2 regions of the Paenibacillus kyungheensis genome follow, and region 1 is predicted to be linked to the other one. Evidence: riboswitches for the same ligand, from Rfam matches in the RefSeq annotation. Region 1 holds a riboswitch; the other holds the start of a gene.
What was found. Region 1 has a riboswitch for thiamine pyrophosphate ahead of tenA (thiaminase II). Riboswitches for the same ligand answer to the same signal wherever they lie in the genome.
Positions count from the first base shown of each region.

Region 1 (5,446 bases):
GTCACCAACCTTTTCATCTTTTACTAAGATATTAACCATTAATAGAGAGCGTCAACTTTATTTGTATACATTCGTATGCAGTATAGGGATTATTTGTTATCATGTGAGATAAAAAAAGGAGTTGTACATACATGCAGATTGTTCATCGTATTCCAGCGATTGAAGAGTACTTAACGTTGCGTAAAGTATCCGGGCTGAGCGAAATGAGTGTCGAAGGCGCAAGTAAAGGATTGCCGAATACCCTATTTGCTGTTGTATTGGAAGAAGAAGGACAAGCGATCGGGATGGGACGGGTTGTAGGAGATGGCGGATTATTTTTTCATATTACCGATATCTGTGTGCGCCCAGAATATCAAGGCAAAGGTTACGGCAAAGCGATTATGCGTGAGATCACAACATACTTGGAAAAGAATATGTCTCTTCAATCTCATGCGGTACTATTCGCAGACCCGCCGGCAGACCAATTGTATGCACAGTATGGATTTACGTATACAGCACCTCATTCCTTAGGCATGTGGTGGAAAAAGGTATAGCATTTGCACAAATCATGTGATGAAATAGAGCCATACCTCATCCATAACTAGCAAAATCATATAGAGATGCAGATCAGCAACGTGGTAAGATGAGAGTAGTCGTAGTTTTGCAGTGTAAATTATGATAGGATGAACACCTATATAGAATGAGGAAGTGACCATATTGATTACTATAACAATCCCGACAGCGGATGTTACGATTACCAAACAAATTAACCCTGAGCTTAGCCATATTTACGGATTTACCGATTTTCATCTGATTTCGCGTGAAACAGGCGGTATCTTTATGTTCTATAACGAACAAGATGAATTACTATTTGTCGGTAAAGCACGTAAGCTTAGACCTCGTATCAAAAAGCATTTCGAAGATACCGTATCACCGATCAAAGATCATCGTGATGAAGTCACCAAGATCGAAGTCTGCTTGATCGACAACGCTATGGATCGTGAGATTTATGAGACGTACATTATCAATACACTACATGCGAAATACAATGTAGAAAAAGTATTTTACAAGTAATCGCAAAAAAGACCTCTTTTGTAGTCAATTATCGAACATAAGATAATAGACAAAGTAAAAGAGGTCTTTTTATTTTGGATTCATCAGATGAGTAGAATTTTCGTATACGTGACGATAATTGGCAATAAAATAGCTTTTATCTGGCAAAATATCTATATTTATTTAAGATATCTACCTATAGCTGAAGGAAGTTCTGCATCAGTATAATCAAGCATGTATTGATTATTATGCTCTAGCACATTGTATTTTAGAACGATAGCACTATTTAGTTTATACAAAAACGAATACATCACAGCATTACTACTATCTATATGAATAGTCGTTTTAGCAGCATTTACGAGAGCAATAAATTGTTTACTTTCTTTTCCGTGTAATGTACGCATAAATTGTCCTTCTTTATATAGATCAACAGATTCTATCTTTTGATCAAAAATATCCAATTTTTTAGATTTTACATTCATATCTTTTAATAACTTATACACATTGTATATATCTATATTCATTTTTCCTTGCAATGCATTATTAGTATTTTTTACAGCTATTATATCATTATCCGAGTACCCATTTATTTTATAAATAGGGGTGTCTTTAGGTACTGTAGAGGATTCGCTTACAGTATCTATTTTTGAAAGTTGGGTGGAGTCTATAACGATCATTTTGGGCTCATTAATATACATTTGATCCTTGTATTTCACATAATCGGCATTACTGTTCTCAGGATTTGGTTTACTTCCGTTTAGTGAACATCCAGAAAGTAAAATAACCATCAGAATTACTGATAGGAGTAGTTTGATAAGATCGCCTCTTTTCTTTGTAGAATAAAATCTTCGCTAATATGCTTTGTTATGACAATAATTAAAAACTATAAAACGATGATATTGGAAGAGACTTTACAGTTAAAATATAGACTATCCAAATAGGAATAAGTCACGTTTATTTGGATTTTTTCTGGACAGACATTTTTTGATACCAAAAAGACCTTTTCAATGATCTGCTATCTGATATAGGATAACGGATCAAGTCAAAGAGGTCTTTTTCAGGTGAATTAGCGTTTTTTGGGCGTATATTCCAGATCGCGGAATAGGCGATTGAGTTCATCAGTCGTCAGGTCGCGCCATTTGCCTGTCGGTAAATTACCCAGACGAATATTCATAATGCGTGTACGACGTAGCGCACGAACTTCATAGCCAAGTGCAGAGCACATGCGACGAATCTGGCGATTCAATCCTTGCGTCAAAATGATTTTGAATACATATTTGGATTGTTGAACGACCTGACAAGGTAAAGTCACTGTATCTAGAATCTCTACACCGGAAGCCATTTGTTTGAGAAAAGAAGGCGTAATCGGTTGATCTACAGTGACGATATATTCTTTTTCATGCTTATTTTCAGCACGCAAAATTTCGTTAACGATATCGCCATCATTGGTCAGCATAATCAAGCCATCCGAATCTTTATCCAATCGTCCGACATGGAAAATACGTAGGGGATGATTGACAAAATCTACGATATTGCCTCGAATATGACGCTCGGTTGTACTGGTAATGCCTACCGGTTTGTTGAGCACAATATAGACATTTTCTTGTTCGACTTTGATCGGTTTGCCTTTGACCCGCACATCGTCGCCTTCTTCGACCTGACTGCCTAGCTCGGCAACCACACCATTAATTGTGACAATACCTTCATTGATCCATTTATCAGCACCCCGGCGGGATGTAATTCCAGATTCACTAATATATTTATTAATTCGCACGTATAAGCACACCTTTAACTCTAATTTTTGAGTAAGCTATTCAAGCCGTTACTCAAGTCTATCTCTACGATACCCTTTTTTGCTTTATTTTAAAAGTCATGTTCGTCTGTACGGTATGATGTTATGATTTTGTATGCAAAATATGGTGCAGTGCTTGTTCCAACCGTCCGTATTTGAACATAAATCCTTCTTTGATGAGACGATTAGGGATCACCCAACGGCTTTTAAGCACCAATTCGGGTTCCGTCCGAATCACTCTAGCTCCTAGATTAAGCATCCATGTAGACGCAGGTAGACCGCCTTTACGATGCATCACTTTGCGCATCGTTGCCATCAGTTCACGATTGGTCACCGGATTGGGAGACGTGCAATTAAATACTCCTTCAAGCGATTCCCACTCTTGAATAAATAAAATAATCTGAAATAAATCTTCAACATGAATCCAGCTAAACATCTGCTTCCCTGACCCTTGATGACCACCCAGCCCGAAGCGAACTAGATTTTTGAAAGGGGTCATGACACCACCACCAGGTCCTAATACGATAGCAATCCGTAATGCGGCTTGTCGGGTATGCGGAAGGCTAAAAGAGAAAAAAGCTTCTTCCCACGCTTTGGCAACGTCTACCGAAAATCCGCTACCGATTTCGCCTTTCGTCTCGGTCATAGGGCGATCTTCTGCATGGCGATAAATAGTAGCTGTGCTGGAATTGATCCAAAGCGCAGGTGGATGTTCACAAGCCAGGATAGCGTTTCTAAGAATCTGGGTGGTTTCGATTCGAGAGTTCATAATTTCACGTTTATTTTGTTCGTTATAACGACAATTGACCGATTTACCTGCTAGATTAATCACCATTTCTGCTCCATCGAGAGCTTGAACAATTCCTTGATGATCATCCCATGCGATATGTGGAGATTGTCTGGAAATGATCTGCACTTCAATACCCAATGCTGCAAATCTTTTTTCCAAATACTGTCCGATAAATCCTGTGCCACCTGCCAATACCACTTTACGTGTCATCGAGATCAACTCAATTCTGTTTGGATAGTTAAATCTACGCGCCAATCCTTACTAATAATTATATTTTACACCATTTTATAACCCTATAACTGTTAAAAAAGGAAAGATTACTGAGGTTGTAGCAGTTGACAGTCTGTTCAATCGTGTGTACAGTAAGATGCAAATGAATCGAATGACCACTAGGGGAGCCTTTGTGTAGGCTGAGACGGGAAGATCCCGGACCCTTGGAACCTGATCTAGTTCATACTAGCGTAGGAAAGTGGAGACTGTGCAAGGGTACCTGTACATATACGTACACCTATTCTGCCGCTCCATCACGGGGCGGCTTTTTTGCATGTATTTTTCCATATATTCCAGTAGTGGTCCTTCTTTATTAACCAAGCGTCGTTATCGATGCTTCAATCTAAGGAGGATACAGTTATGAGTTTTTCACAGGAAATTAGACAGGCCGCAGACCCTATTTTTGAAGCGATTTTTAACCATCCATTTGTACAAGGGATTGCCAAAGGTGATCTGCGTAGTGAGCAATTGATCCATTATGTAAAGCAAGATTTTGAGTATTTGAATTCTTTTATGCGTATTTATGGAACGGCGATTGCGAAATGCCCAACACGTGAAGATATGGCGATGTTTAACGAGCAGATTTCATTTGTGCTTCATAGTGAAATTCATCCTCATAATAACTTTTGCGAGGTGGCTGGCGTCAAGTATGAAGATTTGCAAGGATATGCGCTTTCTCCTTCTTCTCATCATTATATTCGTCATATGTTAACTGTGGCTCATGAAGGGGATTTAGGCGATATTTTGGCGGTATTGTTGCCTTGCCCGTGGACGTATTGGGAGATTGGTGTGAAATTATTGGATGAAGTGAAGCCTGATGCCTCCCATCCTTTTTATGATTGGATTAACTTCTATGGCAATCGTACCGATACGATTACGCATCAATTTTGTGCTCGGTTAGATAAATGGGCAGAGCAGACGACACCTGCACATCGAGCGCGTATGAAAGAGCATTTTCTTCTAAGTTGTCAGTTTGAATATATGTTCTGGGATATGGCGTACACTCTGGAAGATTGGCCTGTGCCGATGGAGGTTGCACGCGTATGAGCTCCTCATCGATCTCTATGACATGGAAAATGAAAGAAGTGGTGCTGACTGTTATTTTGGCGGTGGCTTGTGGCGTTATTTATCTGGGATGGTCGACATTGTGGATACCGATCTCTGCATTAGTAGGGCCTGTGGGTGCAGGATTTATGTTCGGCATCTGGATTATTGCAAGCCCGATTGTAGCTTATATTATTCGTAAGCCAGGGGCGGCATTGATCGCTGAAGTAGCGGCTGCGGCTGTAGAGCTGTTAACAGGTAGCCATTTTGGATTGTCTGCATTATTGATCGGCGTGTTTCAAGGGATTGGAGCAGAGATTGCGTTTGCTCTATTTGGCTACAAACGTTATAACTTGATGACGTTAATGTTATCAGGAGCGCTGGCGGCAGTAGGTGGAGTATTGTATAACGTTATCGCTAATGGATTCGGCTATTACACCACACAAGTATTGATTACGACTCTGGTTATTCAAGTGATCAGTGGAATGATTTTAGGTGGATGGTTAGCCAAAATTATT
Region 1 covers NZ_CP117416.1:5,102,301-5,107,746, reverse strand. Annotated here, with positions in the region: gene PQ456_RS22185 (GNAT family N-acetyltransferase) at 132-533, shown strand; gene PQ456_RS22180 (nucleotide excision repair endonuclease) at 697-1,053, shown strand; gene PQ456_RS22175 (hypothetical protein) at 1,212-1,820, opposite strand; gene rluF (23S rRNA pseudouridine(2604) synthase RluF) at 2,099-2,806, opposite strand; gene PQ456_RS22165 (TIGR01777 family oxidoreductase) at 2,928-3,824, opposite strand; TPP riboswitch at 3,996-4,099, shown strand; gene tenA (thiaminase II) at 4,245-4,931, shown strand; gene PQ456_RS22155 (ECF transporter S component) at 4,949-5,446, shown strand, end outside.

Region 2 (5,446 bases), 590 kb from region 1:
GTATTTAGATAGATCAAGTGGCGAGCTTCTTGCTCTGATATCTGCTGAATCTTAGCCCATTCAGAACAGACAGTAGCAGTCATAGACGGATGAGTCATTTGTCCGGCAAAAGAACCTTCAAATGGCCACGGGCCGTCCGTCTCAGCCATCACCAGATGAGTAGGATATAGTGTAGCCAATTGCTGAATTTCCGGTTCATACTGAATATCTGGCGTAAACGAAATATAATAACCTTTGGCTATCATGCGATTAATCGTAGCAGGATATCCTTTGAACCAGTGAAAATGAGCTTGAGTGATACCATAGTGTTCTAAAAGATCACAGACGATCTCTGCATCTTCATAGACAGCATGTAAAATAACAGGCTTGTCATAAGCGGCAGCAAGTTGTAGTAAAGCAGACAATACATCGATATACCCTTGTTCATCTAATTGGTCACCACGTTCTACTGCTTCTTGTCGCAAGTAATACGGTAATCCAATCTCACCAATCGCTACTATATTATCAATACGTTGCTTTATCCATACCAATAACGTCTCAAGCTCCTGCGAGCCGGGTAAAGGCTGTTCTGGATGATACCCGTAAGCGGGACGAACGATAGACGGGTATTGTTGAGCCAGCTTCTCATTACGCTGACAGGAAGGTAGATTCATGGAGACTGTAATTAGCGACTGGATATGGTGTTCTGGAAGGGAGTGAATGATTCGCTCAATCTGTTGATCTTGATATTGATCCAGATGGATATGGCTATCGATAAGCGTAGCATAGACAGGCTTCATGATTGATCACCTTCATGGGTATCACGCATTGCATTCATCAATTGTCTGCGTAGAGCAATAAATTGCGGATCATCGGTAATCTCTTCTCGTCTTGGACGAGGAAAAGGAACCACAATATTATGCAGTACTTTAGCAGGACGACGAGATAGTACATAGATTCGATCTGAAAGTAGTAATGCTTCTTCAATATGATGAGTGACAAAAATAACCGAGCGTCTATTTTCTTCCCAAATGTTCAACAACCATGATTGCATCTCACTGCGTGTAAAAGCATCTAACGCACTAAAAGGCTCATCCAGACATAGAAGATCACGAGGTCCTAGCAAAGCTCTTAAAAACGCAACCCGTTGTTGCATCCCGCCAGATAATGTATGAGGATAAGATGATGCAAAACCACCCAGTCCAACTTTATCCAGCCATTGTCTGGCTAATTCTAATGATTCTTTGCGTGGTAATCCTGCTACTTCGCGCGCCAAAATAACATTATCTTCAATCGTACGCCACGGCATCAAAGCAGGTTGTTGTGGCATATAACCGCTCAATCCTTTACGACCGGTTATATTTTGTCCGTCCAAAAGGACTTGTCCTTGATCGGGAAGCACCACACCACCGATCATTTGCAAAAGCGTACTTTTACCGGAACCAGAAGGGCCGATAATGGATACAAATTCACCTTGCTCTACATGCAGGGAAATGTCTTGTAGCACATGTAACGATTGCTTGCCCTGTGTAAAAGATTTGCTAATCCCTTGTAATGCTAAAAGTGGAGTAGAGTTGTTCACCGATAAAGTTGTATGTTGAGGTTTATTTAGCGACATCTTTAGAACCTCCTTTGACAGCACGATGTTGTGCAGGGTGATGCCAGCGAACACACCATTTTTCAATCATATTGATTAGCATAAATAACATAAGACTGATCACTACAACTACCAGTATCGCTAAAAACATATGGTCGGTGCGAAAAGCTGATTTTTGCAACATCATATAATAGCCAATCCCTTCACTACTGCTAATCCATTCAGCGATAATAGCGCCCATCACACTATACGTTGCAGCAATTTTAACTCCAGAAAAGATCGAAGGTAAGCTAAAAGGTAATTCTAATTTCCAAAAGATTTGATTTTTAGAAGCTCCGATCATTTGCATATAATTAAGCATTGTACGATCGGTAGTAGCCAGTCCGCTCAGCGCCGCAATGGTCACCGGGAAAAAGCACACCAGAATAATAACAATTAATTTGGACAATATCCCAAATCCGAACCAGATAACGAGTAGTGGCCCCAGAGCAATCGTAGGGATATTTTGACTCAAGATCAATAATGGATACAATGCAGAACGTAGAAAAGGAATATAATGAAGCACGCCTGCGACCAGTAATCCAAAAGCAACGCCTATACTAAAACCGGATAGTGTCAATTTTAACGTCGCCCATGTGTGCAAACCCAGTCGGTCTTTCTCACTCCATGCTTCATGTCCAATCAATGCAGGGCTAGGAAGAATCCATGTCTCAATATGGAATAGACTGGTTGCCAGTTGCCAGATAATCAGTAATAAAACAACCGCCCCGAGGGGCGGCCATAGCCTGTTCCACCATGTATTCATCGTAGACATTAGCGGTACTTCTCGGTTAATCCATCCATACTGATTCCGGTTGGACTATGAGCAATTTTGATCTGAGAAATAATACTCGGGCTTCCTTTTTCCACTAACGCTTCGTGCATTTGACGAACCACTTCTAACAATTCGCTAAGTTCGCCTTCCATCGTGGTCTCAAGTGGATGCACTTCATATTTCACACCGGAGGCTTGAATCACTTCTATTGCCCGGTCGACATAATCGTAAGAGTTCTCACCAGCTTGAGTTTTGGGAATAACCTGAATACTTAAAAGGGTGTGTGCCATATTAGTCATCTCCTTATGTTCTATTTATGATTTGGTGGCTTCAGGTAAATAATCGTTTGTATACGCTTTGGTTGCATCTAACGGTTTGTCTAACAACTTCTGCTTGAACATCCAATCGGCATAACCTTCCCAGACCGATTGTTTTTGCTCGCCCCAGCGTTTGGCATCATCTTGATAACGTGGAGATAACCATTTTTGGCTAGCTTTGACCAGTGCAGGATCAAGATCAGGTACTGCTTTGAGCAATATATCTGCCGATTCATCGGGATGAGCGATTGCATATTCATATCCTTTACTGGTTGCCGCCATAAATGATTTCACAAGTGCAGGATCGGTAGCGATCTGCTTCTCATTGGTTACGATAACAGGTGTATAATAATCTAATTTATCGGAATAATCTTTTACATATAACATATCTAATGGTTGTCCGCGAAGTTCTGCTTCAATTCCTGTCCATCCATAGAATATCCATGCAAAGTCGATTCCTTTTTGTACAGCTGTAAAATAATCGGCATTACCGATATTAACACTTTTGACTTTGCTAACATCGCCACCGTCGGTATCCATAATTGATTTCATAACGGCTTCTTCAACAGGCGATCCCCATGCACCATAGGATTTGCCTTCCATATCTTTAGGGCTTTTGATTCCGCGATCTGTAGGAGCGGCAAAGCCAGATGTATTATGCTGGATAACTGCCGCGAGTGACACTAAAGGCACTCCTTGTACACGCGCTTGAGTCACACTTTCCTGATAACTGATTCCAAAAGGCACTTCACCAGAAGCGACCATCGTATCTGCTCCACCTTGACCGGGAGCAATAATTTCGACGTTTAATCCTGCTTCTTTATAATAGCCCTGTGCTTGGGCAACATATAAGCCAGTATGATTCGTATTTGGTGTCCAGTCGAGTACGACTTTCACATCTTTAAGGGCAGATGTTGATCCTGCTTGATTGGCTGTATTGCTTGTACTTGTTGCTGAACCACATGCAGTTGTGATCCACAATAAACCTACCATTAACCATGGTAAGCTTTGACGCCACCTTTTTTGAGTTCTCATTACCATCATCCTTCTTTCTTCTAGCTCAAATAGTCAATCCTGTAGTACTGGATAAAAGGCATAAAAAAAACGCCCCCATCGGGACGACATAGGTGCAATTATAAGCTAGAGTACAGCATATAACGACTTGTTACTTTCCTACGCTGGCATTATCCAGATCAGGTATAAGGGTCTGTATTTATCACAATACACTCTCAGCCAGTTGCAACTAGCTCCCCTGTACATATGCGGTTTTTTTACATTGTAATTATAGACCAGAGGGTATCAACTGTCCAGTAAAGAGAATGCGGTGTCATCAGCAAAAGACAGTGTATTTCGGTTCAGTCTCGCTGTCTAAGGGTATTTACATATACGGAAGTTTGTAACTAACAAAAGTTCCATTCAATATTCTTCTATACGTATCGAATAGATATACATAGACATAGATATTGAATACACCCATACGTTTATATACAGGAGGAGATTGATCATGAGTAAAACAGCTGAAGAACAAGCGATATTAACTGCATTAGAAGGTAATCCATTTTGTGCACTAGGTACAGTAGAAAATGACAAACCTAAAGTACGCTACATGGCGCTATATAACGAAGGCTTGAATATTCATCTCGCGACAAACCGCAAAACACATAAAGTCGAAGAGTTAGAAAAAAATCCGAACTGTTATGTATTGTTGGGTTATGAAAAAGGCGGCACTAATCAAGTCGTTGAAATCGAAGGTGTAAGTGCTGTATCTACAGACGACGAATTGAAAAAACGTGTTTGGAAAGAAGAATTTAAAGAATGGTTCTCCGGTCCAGAAGATCCTGATTATGTGATCCTAGATATCAAACCACAAACGATTGAATATACAGATCAAGATGGTAACAAAAAAACGTGGACTGCGTAATCTGATACAACTTTAATGGTTTAAGATAGCAGTTATCACATAAATGACTCGGAATTTGAAATTTGCGAAACAAGAGAAATGAATGCAAAATTCAAATTCCGAGTTTTTTCGTCTTTATTTTTCCATAAAAAGGATAAAATAGGTACTTGAGGAACTTGATAAGGTATACTCAAATAAGGTATAAAAAGGTATATAGAAATATTTTATAGACTAACCTGTAAAATGACGATGATGGAATAAAATGAAAGTCTCATTGATAGCAAGATATAAGGAAATATACTGGAGGTGGTTTCCTTGAACTTAAAACAAATAGAACAACAGATTGAGCAGGAACGCCGCATATTGAACCAGATGGCAGAAGAACATGGGATGCGCGATTATCGTGTGTTAGACCAATCAGAACAATTAGATCGAATTTTAGATATGTATTTTCAATATAAAGATCGAAATACTAATTTTTTAACTCCTTAATCTCAATGAGTTATTATTTATGAAAAGAAACATGACACAATCATGTAAATTATAGAATTTTTCGCAAAATAAATCTTATTTTCATAAAAAATAGAACTAATAACCCTTCAAATATATCAGCTGATAGTATACAATTCTATCATGCGTTTCTTTTGGTAGCCTTTTTACTATTTATCTGCCTACTCTAAATCATAATTTCCAATATGATTTTTTTAAAATCAGCATGTTAAGTACATTGTCACTGCTTGTTCATGCTGTTATACATATAGGGCGTAGAGATAAATAGGAAAAGGTCAAGCAAATGCGAATATATTTGGGAGGGGTTTTTTATTTTGAACTTGGGAAAC
Region 2 covers NZ_CP117416.1:431,816-437,261, forward strand. Annotated here, with positions in the region: gene PQ456_RS01895 (TatD family hydrolase) at 1-779, opposite strand, end outside; gene PQ456_RS01900 (ABC transporter ATP-binding protein) at 776-1,597, opposite strand; gene PQ456_RS01905 (ABC transporter permease) at 1,584-2,381, opposite strand; gene PQ456_RS01910 (MTH1187 family thiamine-binding protein) at 2,390-2,680, opposite strand; gene PQ456_RS01915 (ABC transporter substrate-binding protein) at 2,705-3,742, opposite strand; TPP riboswitch at 3,860-3,971, opposite strand; gene PQ456_RS01920 (pyridoxamine 5'-phosphate oxidase family protein) at 4,212-4,628, shown strand; gene PQ456_RS01925 (aspartyl-phosphate phosphatase Spo0E family protein) at 4,923-5,099, shown strand; gene PQ456_RS01930 (bifunctional 2',3'-cyclic-nucleotide 2'-phosphodiesterase/3'-nucleotidase) at 5,432-5,446, shown strand, end outside.
Region 2: linked by a shared signal. The riboswitch ahead of PQ456_RS01915 (ABC transporter substrate-binding protein) and the one ahead of tenA (thiaminase II) in region 1 are both predicted to bind thiamine pyrophosphate.